DNA from 2 places in the Mycobacterium sp. NPDC048908 genome. Region 2 is predicted to be linked to the other one. Evidence: predicted binding sites of a transcription regulator. Region 2 holds the regulator's gene; the other holds the start of a gene.
What was found. The regulator HspR, encoded in region 2, represses chaperone genes until heat shock. The targets are predictions, from matches to a motif close to ANNTGAGTNNNNNNNACTCANNT.
Positions count from the first base shown of each region.

Region 1: lon (endopeptidase La) is a predicted target of HspR. The motif match lies at 8,019-8,041, and genes of this name have one in related genera.

Region 1 covers NZ_JBICUE010000025.1:8,540-19,369, forward strand. Annotated here, with positions in the region: gene ACGFK1_RS31750 (adenylate/guanylate cyclase domain-containing protein) at 1-2,009, shown strand, start outside; gene ACGFK1_RS31755 (mechanosensitive ion channel domain-containing protein) at 2,006-3,400, shown strand; gene ACGFK1_RS31760 (alpha-hydroxy-acid oxidizing protein) at 3,413-4,657, shown strand; gene ACGFK1_RS31765 (esterase family protein) at 4,858-5,853, shown strand; gene ACGFK1_RS31770 (SDR family oxidoreductase) at 5,916-6,617, opposite strand; gene ACGFK1_RS31775 (ATP-binding protein) at 6,658-7,935, opposite strand; gene lon (endopeptidase La) at 8,053-10,392, shown strand; gene ACGFK1_RS31785 (LLM class flavin-dependent oxidoreductase) at 10,396-10,830, shown strand, end outside.
Region 2 covers NZ_JBICUE010000008.1:84,169-94,998, reverse strand. Annotated here, with positions in the region: gene clpB (ATP-dependent chaperone ClpB) at 1-962, opposite strand, end outside; gene ACGFK1_RS20940 (transcriptional regulator) at 1,104-1,499, shown strand; gene ACGFK1_RS20935 (GAP family protein) at 1,518-2,165, shown strand; gene ACGFK1_RS20930 (TetR family transcriptional regulator) at 2,160-2,798, opposite strand; partial or broken gene ACGFK1_RS20925 (ABC transporter permease) at 2,897-3,915, shown strand; gene ACGFK1_RS20920 (FAD-binding oxidoreductase) at 3,927-5,093, shown strand; gene ACGFK1_RS20915 (aldose 1-epimerase) at 5,114-6,016, shown strand; gene ACGFK1_RS20910 (heat shock protein transcriptional repressor HspR) at 6,013-6,390, opposite strand; gene dnaJ (molecular chaperone DnaJ) at 6,390-7,559, opposite strand; gene grpE (nucleotide exchange factor GrpE) at 7,583-8,200, opposite strand; gene dnaK (molecular chaperone DnaK) at 8,197-10,059, opposite strand; gene ACGFK1_RS20890 (hypothetical protein) at 10,414-10,830, shown strand, end outside.

The sequences.
Region 1 (10,830 bases), on a different contig from region 2:
TCCAGTCCGGGCGGAGTTCGCTGCGCGCTGCGGCGTTCGACCGGCTGACCGAGATCCGCGAATCCCAGTCGCGACAACTCGAGGCGAAGTTCAACGACCTGGAGGACTCGCTGGTGGTCTACACCCGCGGCGCGACGACCACCGAGGCGATCGAGGCGTTCACCGCCGCGTTCGACCAACTCAACACCGCCACCGTCAGCCCGCCGCAGTGGCAGGCGGTACTCGACTACTACAAGAACCAATTCGAGAAATCCGAAGAGGCGCAGACCGGCAACCAGATCGACATCGCCGGGTTGCTGCCAACCGTGAACGCGCAGAGGTACTTACAGGCCAACTACACCACAAGGTTCACGGACTGGGATCAGGCGATCCGGTTCGACGACGCGGGCGACGGCAGCGCGTGGTCGGCCGCCAACGCCCGGTTCAACGACTTCTTCCGCGAGATCGTGTTGCGCTTCTCGTTTGAGGACGCCTTGCTGCTCGACACCCGAGGCAACGTCGTCTACAGCGCCTACAAGGGCGTCGACCTCGGCACCAACATCCTCAACGGGCCGTATCGCGAGAACGAACTTCGCGACGCCTACCAGAAGGCGCTGGCTTCCCACGCGGTGGACTACGTCGGGGTCACCGACTTCGGGGATTACCAGCCTGCCGACGAGCCGACCGCCTGGATGGTGGCACCGGTGGGCCCACAAGGTCGGGTGGAAGGCGTTCTGGCGCTGCAGTTTCCGATCTCCAAGATCAACGACCTGATGACGGTCAACCAGAAGTGGGAGCAGGCCGGTATGGGTAAGACCGGCGAGACCTACTTGGTCGGCCCGGACGACCTGATGCGGTCTGATTCGCGGTTGTTCCTCGAGAACCGCGACGAGTTCAGAAGCGATGTGGTCAACGCGGGAACTCCACCAGACGTCGCCGAGGAATCGATGCGCCAGCATGGCACTACGTTGGTGCAACCGGTGGCGAGCGAAGCGATCAGGCTGGCGCAACGCGGTCAGTCCGGCACGCTGATCGAGGACGACTATCTAGGTCATCGGACCCTGCAGGCCTACGCACCGGTCAACCTTCGCGGGCTGCACTGGTCAATCGTCGCAAAGATCGACACGGGCGAGGCGTTCCAACCCGTCGCCACCTTCACGCAGACGCTGGTGATCTCAACGGCCGTCATCATTTTCGTGGTCTGCTTGGCCGCCATGTTGCTGGCGCGACTGTTCGTTCGGCCGATCCGCAGACTCGAGGCGGGTGCCCAGCAGATCAGTGCGGGCGACTACAACGTCACCCTGCCGGTGAAATCGCGCGACGAATTCGGCGACCTGACCGTCGCGTTCAACGACATGAGCCGCAACCTCGCGATCAAGGAGGACCTCCTCGCCGAGCAGCGCGGCGAGAACGACCGGTTGCTGCGCTCCCTGATGCCCGAACAAGTGGTTCGGCGTTACCGTGAGGGCGAGGAGACCATCGCCCAGGACCATCAGAACGTCACGGTGATCTTCGCCGACATCGTCGGCCTCGATGAGCTCTCCGACGACCTCAGCTCCGAAGAACTACTCGCGATCGTGAACCGGCTGACACGTCAGTTCGACTCCGCTGCAGAGAATCTCGGTGTCGAGCAGGTTCGCACGTTGCACAACGGCTACCTCGCCAGCTGCGGACTCAGTACCCCCAGATTGGACAACGTGCGCCGCACCGTGGACTTCGCCATCGAGATGCAGCGCACCATCGACCGGTTCAACGCCGAGACCGGCAACGACTTGAAGCTGCGGGCAGGCATCGACACCGGCACCGTGACGAGCGGCCTGGTTGGCCGGTCCACGCTGGCGTACGACATGTGGGGATCGGCGGTCAACCTGGCCTACCAGGTGCAAAGTGGGTCGCCGCAACCAGGGGTGTACGTCACCTCACGGGTGTACGACGCGATGCGGGACACCCGCGCGTTCAACTCGGTGGGAGCGATCGTCGTCGACGGTGAAGAGCAGCCGATCTGGCGATTGACAGACCGGCAGCCATGACCGAATTGCTGGACTCCCCCTGGTTCTACTGGGCGGTCGGCGTGGCGATCGGCTTCCCCGTCTGCCTGGTGCTGCTCACCGAACTGCAGAATGCACTGCGCAGGCGCGACAGTTCGTTGGCGCGACCGGTGCATCTGGTGCGCGCCTACATCCTTCCGCTCGGCGCGCTGCTGATTCTGCTCGTCGGAGCGATGCAGATCTCCGGCGAGACCACGCCGGTGCGCATCGTCGCCACGGTTTTCGGGTTCGTGGTGCTCGTGCTGCTGCTGTCCGGCACCAACGCCACGGTGTTCCAAGGAGCGCCAGAAGGGTCGTGGCGCAGGCGGATTCCATCGATCTTCCTCGATGTCGCGCGCTTCGCGCTGATCGCCGTCGGCGTCGGGTTGATCCTCGCCTACATCTGGGGTGCACACATCGGCGGGTTGTTCACCGCTTTGGGTGTGTCGTCGATCGTGCTCGGCCTGACCCTGCAGAACTCCGTCGGCCAGATCATCTCCGGCCTGTTCGTCCTCTTCGAGCAGCCGTTCCAGCTCGGCGACTGGATCGAGACCCCCACCGCGCGCGGCCGGGTGGTCGAAGTCAATTGGCGCGCAACCCATATCGACACCGGCCGCGGGTTGCTGGTGATGCCGAACTCGGTGCTTGCCGCCGCATCGTTCACCAACTTCAGCCGTCCGGCCGGCACCCATTCCCTGGTCGTCACCACCTCGTTCGGATTCGACGATGCGCCCGACGATGTCTGCGCCATGCTCAGCAAAGCGGCTGCGGCGCTCCCTCAGCTGCGGCCCGATGCCATGCCCGTCAGCCGGTTCGCCGGAGGCATGAACTACCGCACGGTGATACCGCTGCGGACCCCCGCTGACGACATCGTCGCGCAGGCGACCTTCCTGCGCTGGGTCTGGTATGCGTCGCGGCGGGCCGGACTACACCTCGACGAGGCCGAGGACGAATTCGAAACGCGCGAACGGCTTGAGGCGTCGCTGCGCATCATCGCCCCGACACTGCGACTGACCCAGGCCGAGCAGGATGAGTTACTTCCCCGCGTCCGGCTCACCAGGTACGGGACCGATGAGCACCTCCAAGTCCCAGGCCAGGTGCCCAAATGCATGACGTTCATCGTCAACGGCCATGTGCGACTGGTCGTGGCGGGCGACGACGGGGCAATTGTCCCGGTGCGTACCCTCGAGGAGGGCGACTTCCTCGGCAGCACCACGCTGACCCGAGAGCCCGCTGCCACCACCGCCTACGCGCTCGAAGAGGTGACCGTCTTGCAGATCGACCGCGAACACATCGAAGAACTGGTGGGACGAAAGCCGCTTCTGCTTCAGGACATCGGCCGCACCATCGAACAGCGACGGGCGAGCATCCAGCGCGCGTTGGCCGCCGACTGACCGGTGGCCACCATGAAACGCCGAGTGCCCCGGCCCCGTGAACTGGCACCGCTGATCGGCTTCAAGAAGCCGCAACTTAACGGAACTCAACGACGACTGGCCTCGGCGTTGACGATCGAGGACCTGCGCCGAATCGCGAAGCGTCGCACGCCGAAAGCCGCGTTCGACTACACCGACGGCGCCGCAGAAGAAGAACTCTCGTTGGCTCGTGCCAGGCAGGCGTTCGTCGACGTCGAGTTCCACCCGACCATCCTGCGCAACGTCGAGAAGGTCGACACTGGCCGCACTGTGCTCGGTGACCATGTCGCGCTGCCGTTCGGAATTGCGCCAACCGGGTTCACCCGGTTGATGCAAACCGAGGGCGAGATAGCGGGCGCCCGTGCGGCGGCGAGAGCTGGCATCCCATTCTCGCTTTCGACGCTGGGCACCAGCTCCATCGAAGATGTCAAGGCGGCAAACCCGCATGGCCGCAATTGGTTTCAGCTCTACATGTGGAAAGACAGGGATCGCTCGATGGCACTGGTCGAGCGGGCGGCCGCGGCAGGCTTCGACACGCTACTGGTGACCGTCGACGTGCCGGTGGCGGGCGCACGGTTGCGTGACACGCGCAACGGCATGTCGATTCCCCCGACCTTGACGCTGCGCACGGTGCTGGACGCGCTGCCGCGGCCACGCTGGTGGTTCGACTTGTTGACCACGGAGCCGTTGTCATTCGCGTCGCTGGACCGGTGGCCCGGGACCGTCCAGCAGTACCTGGACACCATGTTCGACCCCACCGTGACGTTCGAGGACCTGGCGTGGATCAAGACGCAGTGGCCGAACAAGTTGGTGGTCAAGGGAATTCAGACGCTAGAAGACGCCAGGGCGGTCGTTGACCTCGGGGTCGACGGCGTGTTGCTGTCCAATCACGGCGGTCGGCAACTCGACCGGGCGCCGGTGCCATTCCACCTGTTGCCCGCGGTGGCACGCGAACTCGGCGGCGACACCGAGATTTTGCTGGACACCGGAATCATGTCTGGAGCCGACGTCGTGGCCGCGATCGCGCTCGGCGCCCGCTTCACGCTCGTCGGCCGGGCCTACCTCTACGGCCTGATGGCCGGAGGGGAGGCCGGCGTCAACCGGGCAATCGACATCCTTTCCGCGCAGGTCACGCGCACGATGCGGTTGCTCGGCGTGACGTCGCTGGACGAGTTGACCCCGCAGCACGTGACACAGCTGCACCGATTCGGGCGCGGCTCGCCCGGCCTCGACGGCTAGTCACATCTGTCACTGCTTTCCCACAGGTCACAGTGCACATCGCGGTTTCCCGAGTCCGCGCCGAGTCGGAATCGTTAGCCAACCGCGACTTCGCAACGCTGTGTCGGAACGGCTGAAGGCGCGCGTGACCGGGTTTCATTACGCCCGAAGCAACGGCAATTGCTTTGTGGCAAGTAATGAAAGGTGGGTTGGTTGCCGTTATGAAGTTATTGGAGAGGTTTCGGACCAAGTGGTCCCGCCGACTGGCGGTGAGCGCCGTTGCGGCGGCGATCCTGCCCGGGCTGATCGGCTTCGTCGGGGGTTCAGCGACTGCCAATGCGTTCTCCCGACCGGGTCTGCCGGTCGAGTACCTTGACGTGTTCTCGGCTGCGATGAACCGCAACATCCGGGTGCAGTTCCAGGGCGGCGGCCCGCACGCGGTGTATCTGCTCGACGGCCTGCGTGCCCAGGACGATTACAACGGCTGGGACATCAACACGCCGGCGTTCGAGTGGTATTACCAGTCGGGCTTGTCGGTCGTGATGCCGGTGGGCGGCCAGTCGAGTTTCTACACCGACTGGTATCAGCCGTCGCGGGGCAACGGCCAGGACTACACCTACAAGTGGGAAACGTTCCTGACCCAGGAACTGCCCGCCTATCTCGAGGCCAACAAGGGCGTGTCGCAGAACGGCAACGCGGTGGTCGGCATCTCGATGGCAGGCAGCACGGCGCTGACGTACTCGATCTACTACCCGCAGAAGTTCATCTACGCCGCATCGCTTTCCGGCTTCCTCAACCCGTCCGAGGGCTGGTGGCCGATGCTGATCGGGCTGGCGATGAACGACGCTGGCGGCTACAACGCCGAGAGCATGTGGGGCCCGTCGTCGGACCCGGCGTGGAAGCGCAACGACCCGATGGTCAACATGGCGCAGTTGGTGGCCAACAACACCAGGATCTGGATTTACTGCGGCACCGGCACCCCATCGGATCTCGACGTCGGTGACGACGGCGGCAATCTGATGGCCGCGCAGTTCCTCGAGGGATTCACGTTGCGCACCAACCAAACCTTCCGCGACAACTACGTCGCGGCCGGTGGCACCAACGGCGTGTTCAACTTCCCGGCGACGGGAACGCACAGTTGGGGCTACTGGGGTCAGCAGCTGCAACAGATGAAGCCGGACATCCAGCGCGTGCTCGGAGCGCAAGCGTCCGCCTGAGTGCCACCCACAACCAGGGAGCCTGCCGTCACCCCCGAACGGCAGGCTCCCTGCTGTGTGAGCTAGTTCTGAACCGTTGGCCTGATCACGATTTCGCCGATCTCGACGTCATGCGGTTGCTCGATGGCGAATGCGACGGTTCGTGCGACGGCCTCGGGTTCGAGACCGAAGTCCGCCATGTTGCTGAGGTCGGTGCGCACGTAGCCAGGCGAGATCGACGTCGTCCGCACCGCACCGTCGGTCGACTCTTGGCGCAACGCTTCCATCACCGTGCGCACCGCGTTCTTGGTCGCCGCATAGACGCCCATCGTGGGAACGATCCGCAGGCCCGCCGTCGACACCGTCGTGACGAAGTGGCCGCGGCCCTGCCGCTGGAAAACCGGCATCGCAGCGGCGATCCCGTGCAGTACCCCCCGCACGTTGACGTCGATCATCGCCGTCCATTCGTCGACGTCCCCGTCGGCAAGTGGACCGAGATGAGCGACACCCGCGTTGCTCACCAGCACATCGAGGCGCCCGAAGCGATCGACGGCGGTGTGCACGAGTCGGTCGAGATCCGCTCGAACGCCGACGTCCACGGCGACGGTGGCGACGCTGCCGCCCGCCGCGGTGATCTCCGCCGCGATCCGGTCCAAGCGTGCGGTGCGGCGCGCTCCGAGCACCACTGCGGCACCGCGGCCGGCGAGCAGGCGTGCGGTGGCTTCCCCGATACCGCTGCTCGCACCGGTGATGGCGATGACGTAGTTGGTGATGGTGTTGGTCATGCGAGCTACGACGGTGCCGCCGTCGACCCTATTCCAGGGCTCACAGTCGGGTGCGCAAGGCGATGTCCTCTTCGAACTCGGCGACCATCTCGGCAGTCAACGTCGGGCGAGTGTCGGCGATGGCGGTGAGGTAGTCGTCGGTACAGGCGGCCTCGCCGCGACGGAACTCGACCTCGCGCTCGAACACCGACTGTGCGCCCTTGCGGGCGGCGAACTCGATGTCCGCCGGTGTGAACATTCCGCTCGCCTCGACCAGCTTGTCCACCTCGACGACATCAGCGTTGACGTTGAGATAGCGCCGCCAGATCGCGCCGCGCGCCACCTCGTCGGGTGGCCTGACCGGAATGATGTAGTCGAATCGCCCGTGTCGCAGAAACGCCGAATCCAGCGAGCGCACCGAATTCGTCGCGCAGATCAACAACCGCTCGTCGCGTCGGCGAAACGCCGGAATGAGCTTGAGCAGCTCATTGGTGACGCCGTGCGCGGGGTCGGAGGGGATTCCCGACCGGCAACCCGCGATCTCCTCCACCTCGTCGATGAACACGACTGCCGCATCGAGGTCCATCAGGTTGACAAATGCTTCGCGCAGCGCGGTGGTCATCGCGACGTCGGGGGCCGCGAGACGCGACGGGAACAGTTCGACGAACGGCCAGCCGAGCCTGCCCGCTACGGCCTTGGCGAAGCTCGTCTTGCCGGTTCCGGGCGGCCCGAACAACACCACCGCCTTTGGCGGCGAAACTCCGTACTGCTCAGCCAGATTGGGTTCGGCAAGCGGCATCACGATACGCCGTTCGATGACCCGCTTCTCGGCCGCCATGCCCGCCAGCGACTGCCACAGGCCATGCGGCATCACTTGCCCGCCGAGCGCCGCCAGCAGCCCCGCATCGGACGGCCCGACGTGGTCGAGCTTCTCGAAGTAGCGCAAGTCGGGTCGTTCGGTGTAGCCCGAGTTGCGTAAGGCTGCGGTCCCGGTGGCGTCGGCGGGCAGCAATGCACTGATGCGTCGAGCGCCGAGGGTGCGTAACCGAACCTCGAGATCGCCGAGCAGGGCACTGCCGATGCCGCGATTACGCCACCGGTTGCTCAGCGCGACCATCGAAATCCACGCCCGTTCGCCGTGCTGCTGCGCCGCCGCCATGCCGACCAAATCCTCACCCACCACGGCGACGACGGCGGGCTGCCCAGCCTTGGCGGCGGCGATCACCTCGGAGACACCGAAGACCGGATGCGGTTCGTCGGGGCTACGACTCTGGTCCCAGACGGAAATCGCCTTGTCGAGGTCGTCGTCGTGAAATTCGCGCAGCCGCCACGCAGACATGCAGGTCAGGGTCACCGCCGACAGCACAGCCGGGCATCGCCCGGATGGGTGGTTGGAGCGGGGAACAAATCCTCACACCACAGGGTTGAGTCGATCTGACTGAACTTTGGAGGATTCATGGCTGAAGCCAATGTGACAACGCGTGTTGTGCCCATCCTTTTCACCAGTGACTCGATCGTGCTGCCCGGCATGGTCGTGCCCATCGAATTGGACGACGTGGCGCGCGCAGCAGTCGACGCCGCACGGGCCAGCGAGTCCGGCGAGCTTCTCATCGCACCCCGGCTGGAGGACCGTTACCCGTCTTACGGCGTGCTGGCCTCGATCGTGCAGGTCGGTCGCCTGGCAGGCGGCAGTGGAACAGCTGCGGTCGTGCGCGGTAACGGCCGCGCGCAGATCGGCGCCGGCGTCAACGGGCCGGGGCCCGCGCTGTGGGTCGAGGTGACCGAGGTCACCGAACCGGCTGCCACCGACGAAACGCGTGCCCTTGCCGCGGAATACAAGAAGCTGCTGCTTGCCTACCTGCAGCGACGTGAGGCGTGGCAGATCATCGACTTCGTCAACCAGTTGACCGACCCGTCGGCGCTGGCCGACACGGCCGGTTACGCGTCGTACCTGACCCAGGTGCAGAAGCGGCAGTTGTTGGAGACGCCCGACGTGGCCGAGCGACTGCGCGCGCTGATCGAGTGGAACACCGACCACCTGGCCGAGGTGGAGGTCAACGACAAGATCGCCGAGGACGTCCGCGAGGGCATGGAGAAGACGCAGAAGGAGTTCCTGCTGCGTCAGCAGTTGGCGGCGATCCGCAAGGAACTCGGCGAGGGCGAGCCGGACGGGTCCGACGACTACCGGGCCCGCATCGAGGCCGCCGACCTCCCCGAGAAGGTGCGCGAGGCGGCGCTGCGCGAGGTCGGCAAGCTGGAGCGGTCCAGTGAGCAGAGCCCCGAGGGCGGCTGGATCCGCACCTGGCTGGACACCGTGTTGGACTTGCCGTGGAACACACGCACCGAGGACTCCACCGACCTCAGGGCCGCCCGCGAGGTTCTCGACGCGGACCATCACGGTCTGGAGGACGTCAAGGACCGCATCGTCGAGTACCTGGCGGTGCGGGCACGGCGGGCCCAGCGCGGCATGGCGGTCGTCGGCGGCCGCGGCTCCGGCGCGGTGATGGTGCTGGCCGGTCCTCCCGGTGTCGGCAAGACGTCGCTGGGTGAAAGCGTGGCACGGGCGTTGGGCCGCAAGTTCGTTCGCGTTGCGTTGGGCGGCGTGCGCGACGAGGCCGAGATCCGCGGCCACCGCAGGACCTACGTCGGCGCCCTGCCCGGCCGTATCGTGCGCGCGATCGGCGAGGCCGAGTCGATGAACCCTGTCGTGCTGCTCGACGAGATCGACAAGGTGGGCTCCGACTACCGCGGCGACCCGTCGGCGGCGCTGCTCGAGGTGCTGGACCCTGCGCAGAACCACACGTTCCGCGACCACTATCTCGAACTGGATCTCGACCTGTCCGACGTCGTGTTCCTAGCCACCGCCAACGTGATCGAGAACATCCCGTCTGCGCTGCTGGACCGCATGGAGCTGATCCAGATCGACGGCTACACCGAAGACGACAAGGTCGCGATCGCGCGCGACTTCCTGCTGCCCCGGCAGCGGGAGCGCGCGGCGCTGACCATGGATGAAGTCGAGGTCACAGATTCAGCGCTGCGCAAGATCGCGGCCGACTACACCCGCGAACCTGGTGTCCGGCAGTTCGAAAGGCTGCTGGCCAAAGCGATGCGCAAGGTCACCACGAAGCTGGCATCACGAGGATCGACGAGCCTCATCATTGATGAGCCGGATCTCGTTGAGTACCTTGGTCGTCCGCGGTTCATGCCGGAATCGGAGGAACGCACGGCGGTGCCGGGTGTGGCGACGGGTCTCGCGGTCACCGGTCTCGGCGGCGATGTGCTCTACATCGAGGCAGGGTCGACCGACGGTGAGCCTGGTCTGCAGTTGACCGGTCAACTGGGTGACGTGATGAAGGAGTCGGCGCAGATCGCGTTGTCGTATGTCCGCTCACACGCCGAGCAACTCGGCGTCGACCCCAAGGCGCTGGACCGCCGCATCCACGTGCACGTGCCCGCGGGCGCGGTGCCGAAGGACGGTCCATCGGCGGGTGTGACGATGGTGACCGCGCTGGTGTCGATGGCCACCGGCAGGCAGGTCCGTTCGGACGTCGGCATGACCGGCGAAGTGACGCTGAACGGCCGCGTGCTGCCCATCGGTGGGGTCAAGCAGAAGCTGCTTGCCGCCCAACGGGCAGGCCTGTCAACGGTTTTCATCCCGCAGCGCAACGAGCCCGACCTGGACGATGTGCCTGCTGATGTGCTCGACGCACTGGAGGTCAAGCCGATGACCGACGTCGCGGAGATCGTCGCGCAGGCGCTCGAGCCCGCGGCCGAGGCCGCTACCGCCGCGGCCTGACCCGTGGTCGGAAAGCCGTTGCGCAAGCTCGGGTTCCTGACCATCGGCCGATTCGACGAAGCCGACCCGGGCCCCGGGCACGAGCAGACGCTGTCGATGATCGAGCGCGCCGAGGCGCTCGGCTTCGACAGCGTCTGGCTGCGTTGCAGGCACCTGCAGCCGGGAATCTCCTCCCCCGTCGCGATCATGGCCGCCGCCAGCCAGCGCACCAACCGGATCGAGTTGGGCACGGCGGTGATCCCACTCGCCCTCGAGAATCCGCTGCGCTTGGCCGAAGACCTCGCGACGGTCGACATCCTGTCCGGCGGCCGGGTCAACCCTGGCGTGTCCGTCGGCACACCGATGCTCTACGAGCATTACAAAACCAAGCTCTACCCGGAAACCCATGCGCTGGAGAACTTTTCGAAGGACCGCGTGTCGCGGCTGCTGGAGTGTCTG
Region 2 (10,830 bases):
CGGTACTCGTCGAGCGTGGTGGCACCGACCAGGCGCAGCTCACCTCGGGCGAGCATCGGCTTGATCATGTTGCCCGCGTCCATCGCGCCCTCGCCCGTCGCGCCCGCACCCACGATGGTGTGCAGCTCGTCGATGAAGGTGATGATCTGTCCGGCGGAGTTCTTGATGTCGTCGAGCACGGCCTTGAGCCGTTCCTCGAACTCGCCGCGGTACTTGGCGCCCGCCACCATCGACCCGAGGTCGAGTGAGACGACGGACTTGTCCCGCAGGCTCTCCGGAACGTCGCCTGCAACGATGCGCTGGGCCAGGCCCTCGACGATCGCGGTCTTGCCGACGCCGGGCTCACCGATCAGCACCGGGTTGTTCTTGGTGCGCCGGGACAGCACCTGCACGACGCGGCGAATCTCGTTGTCGCGACCGATGACTGGGTCAAGCTTGCCGTCGCGGGCACGTGCCGTCAGATCGGTGGAGTACTTCTCCAGCGCCTGATAGCTGCCCTCGGGGTCGGGGCTGGTGACCCGCGCGCTGCCACGCACCTTGACGAAGGCCTCACGCAACGCCTGCGGCGAGGCGCCGTGCCCTGTCAGGAGCTTGGCCACGTCGCTGTCGCCAGTGGCCAGGCCGACCATCAAGTGTTCGGTCGAGACGTACTCGTCGTCCATCTCGGTGGCGAGATTCTGCGCGGCCGTGATGGCGGCCAGCGACGGCGGGCTCAACTGCGGCTGCGACGCCGCGCCGCTGGCGCTTGGCAGCCGGTCGAGGAGTCGTTGCGTCTCCGCACGGATCGTCGCAGGTTCGACGCCGACGGCCTCCAACAGCGGGGCGGCAATGCCATCGTTCTGGGTGAGCAGTGCCATCAACAGGTGGGCGGGCGTGATCTGCGGGTTGCCTGCAGCGGTTGCCGCCTGCAACGACGCGGTCAGCGCCGCCTGAGTCTTGGTCGTCGGGTTGAACGAGTCCACGACACCTCCGATCGTCTAGAAAGAAATGCTTGTCGCGATGTTCAACGTCGTCAAGGTTGAGTCTGTTCCGCTCAAGTCCAGCTTTTTCCCACTCGGCGCGTCGTGCAGGGGTTCGCCAGGCCCGTCGGCCACTCTTGAGCAATGCATGCACTGGTCGCCGGCGTGACGATCCTCACGGTGGTGGGCGTGGCGGCCGCAGGCCCGGCCGCGGCGGCCACCGACGAGGACCAGGTTCGGGCGATCCTGAACGGGATGAACAACTCCTACAACCGCTCCGATTTCGCCGGTTTCGCCGCCCACCTCTGCCCAAACATGCTGAAACCCGCCGATTTCCAACCCGGTTGGTACGCGAGCCGCAAATCCGACGGGCCGACCCAAATCGTCGTCAATTCGGTCGAGGTGAACGGCCAGAATGCCGTGGCCAACGTCCGATTCCAGGCCGCCAACCAGCCCCACGCCAAGACGCTCGACGTCGAGCTCCTGCATGACGGCACAGAGTGGAAAGCCTGCCGTTACGACGCCGGGCGCTCCACATAGGTCTGGATAGGTCGACACGTGCTCACTGAACTCGTCCCGCTGGCCTTGGTCATCGCGCTGTCACCGCTGTCCGTCATTCCGGCGGTGCTCGCGCTCAGCACTCCGCAGCCACGGCGGACCGGCCTGGCGTTTCTGACCGGCTGGTTGATCGGCCTCACCGCACTGACAGTCGTCTTCCTGGAGATCTCCAATCTGGTGGTCGACCTCGGCAAGCCGCCCGCGTGGGCGTCGTGGGTGCGCATCGTGGTGGGTGCCGCGCTGATCGTGTTCGGTGTCTACCGCTGGCTCACCCGCAACCGCGAAGCCCACACGCCGGCCTGGCTACAGCGGCTGGGACAGATGACACCAGCCAGGGCCGGGCTCACCGCCGCGGTGCTGACCGCGGCGAATCCGAAGGTGTTGTTCATGTGCGCGGCGGCGGGTTTGGCGATCGGCACGGAAGGGTTGGGCAGCACCAGGGTGTGGATCGGCGTGGTGTGGTTCGTCGCGATCGCGGCGTCCACGGTCGCGCTGCCGATCCTCGCCTACGCGGTGACGGGCGACCGCATGGACGAAACCCTGCGAAGCGTCAACGAGTGGATGGAACAACAGCACGCCACCCTGGTCGCCGCGATCCTGGTGGTGGTTGGTGTTCTGGTGCTGTACAAGGGGATTCACGGTTTATAGCTCGGGCAGGCGTAGCTCCGCCGTGTCAGCCGTCAGGTATCTGGTCACGGTCGGCGCGATCAACGCAACCACGTCATCGGGGGGCAACGTCGCCAGCGGCGGCACCTCGATGATGTACCGCAGCACGGCCGTTCCGACGAGTTGGCTCGCGGCCAGCGTCGCCCGCAACCGCGCTTGTTCGCCGCCGCCCAACACATCCGACACCGCGGTCAGCACGTAGTTCTGCATGAAGCCGCGGAACGCGTCGTGCGCGTCGGTGTTCGACGTCGCCGACTGAAGCATCGCCCGCATACTCGCTGCGGTGTCGGGCGCCTCCCAGATGCGCAGGTACGTGCGCACCATCCTGGTGCCGATGTCCGGGTCGTCACCCGGTCCGCCGGTGAGCGCGGCCACCAAGACGTCGGGATCAAGGATCAGCCGCAGCGATTCGCGGAACAACTCCTCTTTCGAACCGAACAGATAGAGCACCATCGAGGGGTCGACATGCGCGTCTGACGCGATCGCGCGCAGCGTTGTCTTCTCATACCCCTCGGCCGCGAACCGCTGCTTGGCCGCCGCCAGTACCGCATCGCGCGACACCGGCCCACCCTGGCGGCGGCCCCGGCGCTTCGTCGTCTTGGCAGCTGGCGGCACGTTTCGACACTAACATTTCAATGCCTGTTGAAATGTTGATGCTGCGGCGTTACGCTGGCCCCAACGGTTAATTCAACGTCGGATGAAAAGGACTCGCCATGACCGGGACTTCGCTGGGCACGCCCGTACGGCACGCCCTACACGCGTCACCCGTCCATGAACCACCCGCGGCCATCCGCGCCGCCGGGGTCGTCATCGCGCTCTTTCTCGCATTGGCGGTCCTCGCGATCGCGTTCGCGCTGCCCGCCGCGCGGTCCAAACCGCACGGCATCCCCATCGGGGCTGCGGGGCCCACTGCCGCCAGCGGGCAAGTCGCCGACATGCTCGAGCAGCACGCACCTGGTGCGTTCGTCATCACGTACTATCCCGGCGAGGCGGCGCTGCGCAATGCGATCCGCAACCGAGATGTCTACGGCGGCATGTCATTTGGGCCTGGCGACCGCAGTCTGCTGATCGCCACCGGTGGCAGTCCCATGGTCGCGCAGATGCTCACCCAGATCGGCACCGGCATCGCACAGCAATCGCACATGCCGTTGCGCATCGAAGACCTCGCCCCGCCGACCGCTCGAGATCCTCGCGGCGCGGGCTTTGCCGCCTCGGCGCTGCCGATCACGTTGGCCGGACTGCTGCCTGCCATCGCACTGGTGCTGGTGATACGGCGCGAGATCTGGACCCGCCTGGTCACCGCTGTGGTGTTCGCCGCGGGCGCGGGCGTCGGCATCGCGGCGTTGCTGCGGTACCTGCTTGGCTCCATTGAGGGCAACATCTGGCCGGTGGCGGCCGGACTGACGTTGGGCCTGCTGGCCGCCGGTTTGGCGATGCTGGGGTTGGGCTCGCTTTTCGGCCGGGTGGGTCTGGCGATCGGCGGACTCTGGCCATGCTGCTGGGCAATCCGCTGTCCGGATTGGCCAGCGCGCCCGAACTGCTACCTGCCGGGTGGGGTGCCCTTGGCCAGTGGATGCCGCAGGGTGCCACCGCAACGTTGCTGCGGTCGACGGCCTTCTTCGACGGTGCAGGCGCGACGACCGCGATCGCGGTGTTGATCTGCTGGACCGTTGCCGGTGTCGCGCTCATCGTGTTCGCCGCGGTTCGCCGGCGCCGAGCAGTGCCCGCCTAAACTCGGGCGACGTGGGCCTGGACGACCGTGATGCACTGCGCACGCTGCGCGACGCGGTCGATCCCGCGTTGGGGTCGGACGCGCTGATCCGGCGGTTCTACACCCGGTGGTTCGCCATCGACACTTCCGCGCGAGATCTGTTCCCACCGGACATGGCGGCGCAGCGGACCGCGTTCGCCGAAGTGATCACCTGGTTGTTCTCCGAGATGATCGCCCGGCGCGCCGAGGAACCGATCGCGTTTCTGGCCCAGCTGGGCCGCGATCATCGCAAATACGGTGTGTTGCAACGACATTACGACACCATGCACGATGCACTGCTGACGACGCTGCGGAGTCATCTCATCGAGAGCTGGGACGACCGGCTGGCCGCGGCCACCCACGACGCCGTCGCGTTGATCGTCGGGGTGATGCGCGGTGCCGCCGACGCCGAGAAGGGGCCGCCGTTTCGCGACGGCACGGTGATCGAGCACCTGAGAGTCACCCGCGACGTCTCGGTGGTCCGGTTGCAGTTGGATCAGCCGCTGTACTACCACCCGGGCCAGTACGTGACGGTGCAGGTGCCGCAGTGGCCGCGTCGGTGGCGGTTTCTGAGTCCCGCGATACCCGCCGACCGCGGCGGAGCCATCGAGTTCCACATCCGCTCGGTCATCGGCGGCATGGTCAGCCCCGCGATCATCGGCGAGACGAAACCCGGTGACCGCTGGCGGCTGTCGAATCCGCACGGCGGCATGCACGTCGACCGCAGCGCCGGCGATGTGCTGATGGTCGCGGGCAGTACGGGTCTCGCGCCGCTGCGCACGCTGATCATGGACCTCACCCGGTACGGCGAGAACCCGCGCGTGCACTTGTTCTTCGGCGCCCGCTACCCCAGTGAGCTCTACGACCTTCGCACGCTGTGGCAGATCGCGTCGACCAACCCGTGGCTGTCGGTGACGCCGGTGTCGGAGTTCAGCACCGATCCGCCGTGGGCCGCCGACTATCCCGACGTCGAACCGCCGCGCGGGCTGCACGTGCGGCAGACCGGCCTGCTTCCCGACGTCGTGACGCGCTACGGCGGTTGGGGTGATCGTCAAATCCTGATCTGCGGCGGGCCGAACATGGTCGAGGCCACCAAGGCGGCGCTGATCGCCAAGGGGGCACCCGCGGAGCGGATACAACACGATCCGCTTGCCGGCTGAGCGTGGCAGGATCGTCAGACATGTCGGAGTTCGAGACCGTCACGCTGAAGGACCCGTCTTCTTCAGTGACCGCCACCTTCGTCCCCGTCGCAGGCATGGTGGGCACCTCGCTCGCCGACGGCGGCGATGAATTCCTCGGCCAGCGTCGCGGCCTCGACGCCTACGTGACCGCGGGCAAGACGATGGGGATACCGATCCTGTACCCATGGGCAAACCGGTTGAGCGCCAACAGATATGAGATTAACGGCGCCGTGGTCACCCTGACGCCGGGGACTGGAGGGGTACGCACCGACGAGCACGGCGTGCCGATCCACGGCGTGCTCGCGGCCTACCCCGGCTGGCTGGTCACCGCCCGCACGGACAACACGCTGACGGCAGTCCTGGACTTCGGCGGCAAGCCGAGGTTGCTCGCGTCTTTTCCCTTCCCCCACCTGCTCACGCAGCATGTGACGCTTGACGATCGCACGCTCACCATCGAGACCACCGTGATGCCGACCACGTCGGCGTCGGTGCCGTTGTGCTTCGGGTATCACCCGTATTTCACGATTCCCGGCGTGCCGCGTGAAGAGTGGCGGCTGACCACGCCGTCGATGCGCCATCTGCCGGTGGACAACTGGGGCATCCCCACCGGAGGGCACGACGACTGGAACGGCGCCACCGAGCCGCTGAAATCCGTGACATATGACGACGGCTTCGACAACGTGCCCGAGGGTGCGGTGTTCATACTGTCCGGCGGCGACCGCCGCGTCGAGGTGAAATTCGAGACGGGCTACCCGGCAGCTCAGCTGTTCGCGCCGAAGAACGACGACATCGTGGCGATCGAGCCGATGGCCGCACCCACGGATTCACTGCGCCGCGGTACGTACCGTTATGCGGTCCCCGGTAAGCCCGAGACCGCCCGGTTCTCGATCACCGTGACCTAGCGCTTGTTGCGCGGCTGCCAGACGACCACGGCCGTGCTCTTTGGCACGACGGCGACCTCACGTCGTTGCCGCCCGCGCAATTCTTCCAACTCGTGTGCCATTTCACGTACGCGGGCTTGAAGTGCCTCCACCTGATTGGTGAGCTCGATGATGCGTTTGATGCCTGCCAGGTTGACGCCCTCGTCCTGCGACAGCCGCTGAACCTCACGCAGTAGATCGACATCACGCTGCGAATAGCGGCGACCGCCGCCAGAGCTGCGCTGCGGACTGACCAGACCGAGCCGGTCGTAGGTGCGCAGCGTCTGGGCGTGCATGCCTGCCAGCTCGGCGGCCACCGAGATGAGGAAGGTGCGTGCGTCCTCCTTGTTGGCCATCACGCACCCGCCCATCCGGCTCGCGGGTCAAAACCACTGGCCCGCTCCGCTTTCGCGTAGGTCTCCAGCGCTTCGGCCGCTTCCCCCTCCAGGTTCGGGGGCACCGCGACCTTGACGGTCACCAGGAGGTCACCGTGGCCGCCGGAGCGCTTCGGGACTCCGCGTCCGCGTACCCGAAGGATGCGGCCGTCTGACGTGCCCTTGGGCACCCGCACACCCACCTTGCCTTCCAGCGTCGGCACGGAAAGCGTTGTCCCCAATGCCAATTCGTGGAAAGCGACCGGTACGGTGACGGTGAGGTCATCGCCGTCGCGGCCGAACACCTTGTCCGGTCTGACGTGTACGGTCACGTACAGATCGCCTGACGGCGCACCGCGCAGACCCGCCTCGCCCTGTCCGGCCAACCGGATCCGCTGCCCGTCCTCGACGCCCGGCGGGATCCGCACGTTGATGGTCCGGGTCCTGGTGGTCACACCGGTGCCCTTACATTCGTCACACGGATGCTCGATGATCGACCCACTGCCGCGGCATTCGGTACACGGTTCGGAGAACCCGAACGCACCCTGGTTGCGGCTCACGACCCCGGACCCGTTGCAGTTCGGGCACACCTTCGGACTGGTGCCCGGACGCGCCCCGCTGCCATGGCAATTCGTGCACGGCGCCGGACTGGTGAGCCGAAGCGGCATCGCCACGCCCTTGGTGGCCTCCATGAACGACAGCTCGGTCTCGGTCTCGAGGTCGTTGCCCCGGCGCGGCCTGCTCGGCCGTGGCTGCGCGCCACGGCCGAACAGTCCACCGAACAGGTCGCCGATATTTGCGCCGCCGGTCTGCCCAGCGGCATCGAACAAGTCGTTCAGGTTGAACTCGACGCCATCGCCACCGAACCCGCCGAAGTTGCCGCCACCACTGAAGCGGCCCCGGCCGAATCCGCCACCTGCGAACAGCCGTCGAGTTTCGTCGTATTCCTTGCGCTTAGCCGGGTCCGACAGCACGCTGTGCGCCTCGGACACCGCCTTGAATCTCTCGGCGGCGCTCGGGTCGGAGTTGGTGTCGGGGTGTAGATCGCGGGCCAACTTTCGGTAGGCCCGCTTGATCTCGTCGGCGTTGGCGTCAGAGGAGACGCCGAGCTCCTTGTAGAAGTCTTTCTCGACCCATTCGCGTTGAGCCATAGCGCGTCACCTCCTTACCTTTTCTAGGTGTTGTCTGATTGTGCGGCTTCACCGGCCGACTCGTCGCCGTTATCGGGCGTGTCCGCAGCGTCCTGGGCTTCCGGCACGGTGTCGACCACGCCGACGAGGGCGTGGCGCACCACTTGTTCGCCGACCTTGTAGCCGCGTCGCATCACGGTTCCGACGATGGGATGCGTGCCCTCCCCCTCGTGCTGCACGGCTTCGTGCAGCGCAGGGTCGAACGGGTCCCCTTCATCGCCGAAGCCCGAAAGGCCAAGCCCCTCAAGCGCGGTCGCCAACTTGTCGGCGACCGACTTCAGTGGGCCTGCCTCCAGGTCACCGTGACTGCGGGCGCGGTCGAGGTCGTCGAGCACCGGAAGCAGTTGGGTGACAACCGCGGCCTTGGTCCGCTCGGCGGCCAGCTGCTGGTCGCGCAGAGAGCGCTTGCGGTAGTTGTCGTACTCCGCCTTCACACGCTGCAGTGTGGACTTCAGCTCGGTGACTTCCTCCGACGCCGATCCCTCCGGTGCCGGCCCAGTGGGGGCCGGCCCGGTCGTGGGTTCACGAACTTCGCCAGTCTCGGGATCGATACGCCGTTTGTCGGTGACGGTCACCGGCTCGTGCGAATCGTTTTGGCTCACTTGTTCTCCCGGTCATCGTCGACAACCTCGGCGTCCACGACATCGTCCTGCGAAGAACCTGCCGCGCCGCCGTCGGCTGCGCCGCCTGCCGCCTGCCCGGCCTGGGTGGCCTCGTAGATGGCCTGGCCCAGCGCCTGCGACTCGACGCCCAGCTTCTCCATCGCGGACTTGATCGCCCCGATGTCGGTGCCTTCGAGTGCCGTCTTCGCTTCGGCGATGGCCGCATCGACCTTGGTCAGCGTGTCCTCGGGGACCTTGGATCCACCCTCGGCTCCGCGCTGGTCGGCGACGAACTTCTCCGTCTGGTAGACCAGCGACTCGGCCTGGTTGCGGACGTCGGCCTCCTCGCGACGCTTGCGGTCCTCCTCGGCGTGCGCCTCGGCATCCTTGATCATCCGGTCGATCTCCTCTTTGGAAAGGCCGGAGCCCTCCTGGATGCGGATCGTGTTCTCCTTGCCGGTGCCCTTGTCCTTGGCGGTGACATGCACGATGCCGTTGGCGTCGATGTCGAAGGTGACCTCGATCTGCGGCACACCGCGCGGCGCCGGCGGGATACCGGTCAGCTCGAAGCTGCCGAGCAGCTTGTTGTGCGCGGCGATCTCCCGCTCACCCTGATAGACCTGGATCTGCACCGACGGCTGGTTGTCGTCGGCCGTGGTGAAGGTCTCGCTCCGCTTGGTCGGGATCGTGGTGTTGCGCTCGATCAGCTTCGTCATCACGCCGCCCTTGGTCTCGATGCCGAGCGACAGCGGCGTGACGTCAAGCAGCAGAACGTCTTTCACCTCACCCTTGAGCACACCGGCCTGCAGCGCGGCGCCCACCGCGACAACCTCGTCAGGGTTGACGCCCTTGTTGGGCTCCTTGCCGCCGGTCAGCTCCTTGACCAGATCGGTCACCGCGGGCATGCGGGTCGACCCACCGACCAGCACGACATGGTCGATGTCGGACACCGAGATGCCGGTGTCGGCGATCACCGACTGGAACGGCTTGCGGGTGCGGTCCAGCAGATCCTGTGTGATGCGCTGGAATTCTGCGCGGGTCAACTGTTCGTCGAGGAACAGCGGGTTCTTGTCCGCGTCGACGGTGATGTAGGGCAGGTTGATCGAGGTGCTCTGCGAGCTGGACAGCTCGATCTTGGCCTTCTCAGCGGCCTCACGTAGCCGCTGCATGGCCATCTTGTCCTTGGTCAGGTCAATGCCGCTGGTGCCCTTGAACTTCTCCACGAGCCAGTCGACGATGCGTTGGTCCCAGTCGTCGCCGCCAAGGTGGTTGTCACCGGAGGTGGCGCGGACCTCTACCACACCCTCGCCGATCTCCAGCAGCGAGACGTCGAACGTGCCGCCACCGAGGTCGAAGACCAGGATGGTCTGTTCCTTCTCGCCCTTGTCAAGCCCGTAGGCCAGCGCGGCCGCGGTCGGCTCGTTGACGATGCGCAGCACGTTGAGCCCGGCGATCTGGCCGGCCTCCTTGGTGGCCTGGCGCTGGGCGTCGTTGAAGTATGCGGGCACGGTGATCACGGCGTCGGTGATGTCCTCGCCCAGGTAGCTTTCGGCGTCGCGCTTGAGCTTCATCAAGACGCGGGCGCTGATCTCCTGCGCGGTGTACTTCTTGCCGTCGATCTCGATCGACCAGTCGGTGCCCATTTCACGCTTGACCGACCGGATGGTGCGGTCGACGTTGGTCACCGCCTGGTTCTTGGCGGGCTGTCCCACCAGCACCTCGCCGTTGCGCGCGAACGCCACAACCGACGGTGTGGTCCGAGAGCCCTCCGAGTTGGCGATCACAACCGGGTCGCCGCCTTCGAGTACGGCGACGACGGAGTTGGTGGTCCCGAGGTCGATTCCGACCGCACGAGCCATGGTGTTGCCTCCTGAATAGTCCTGCTAGGGGTCGCGAGTGCGCTGCACTCATTCAGACTGAGTGCACCGCACTCAAGCCTTCACCTGTCGACCCCTTCGTGTCAACCCAGACTTGAGTCAGTTGCGCTCAACTGTCGTCGTGGTCAACGGGAGCGCTGCAGCGTTTGTTCCCGATGCCGACCGCCAACCGCTGGGGAGACGGCAGAACACGCAATCCGCAGCTCTAACGCCTGTTCGCGACGAAATCCGTCATCGATCGTCCGAATGTGATGTGGATCACCTTTGATACCGCTGTGAACCGCGCTGATCGCGTCGCCGTGACCCGAGGGAGTTCACGCGGGAAGGAAGTCAATGATGACGCTGACCAGGATGTCCGCTGCGATCGCGACCGGCCTTCTCGCCGCGGCCGCCACGAGCGCGCCGACCGACTCACCGGCTGGAGAATCCGCGCCGCAGGGCCGCCCGCTCGCACTGGTCGCACTGGCGTCGGCGGGGGCCGCCGTCGGCACAGCTGCGGCGCCAAACAATCACGATGTGCCGGTGGCCCTGCACGCTCAGCTCTTCACCGCATCGGCAGCGCTGGGCAGCCTCACCCCGGATATTCCACACCCGTTGTTGCGCAACGGCTTTCATGTTCGGGTCGCGGACTCGGACACGGCCCACCTGTTCCGGCCCACAGTGATGTCGGTGACGCCGCGCGGTCACGGTGACGGCGGCATCATGCCGGCCGCGGCGGCGATGGCGGCGACGCCGGTGGCGGACGCGTCGGTG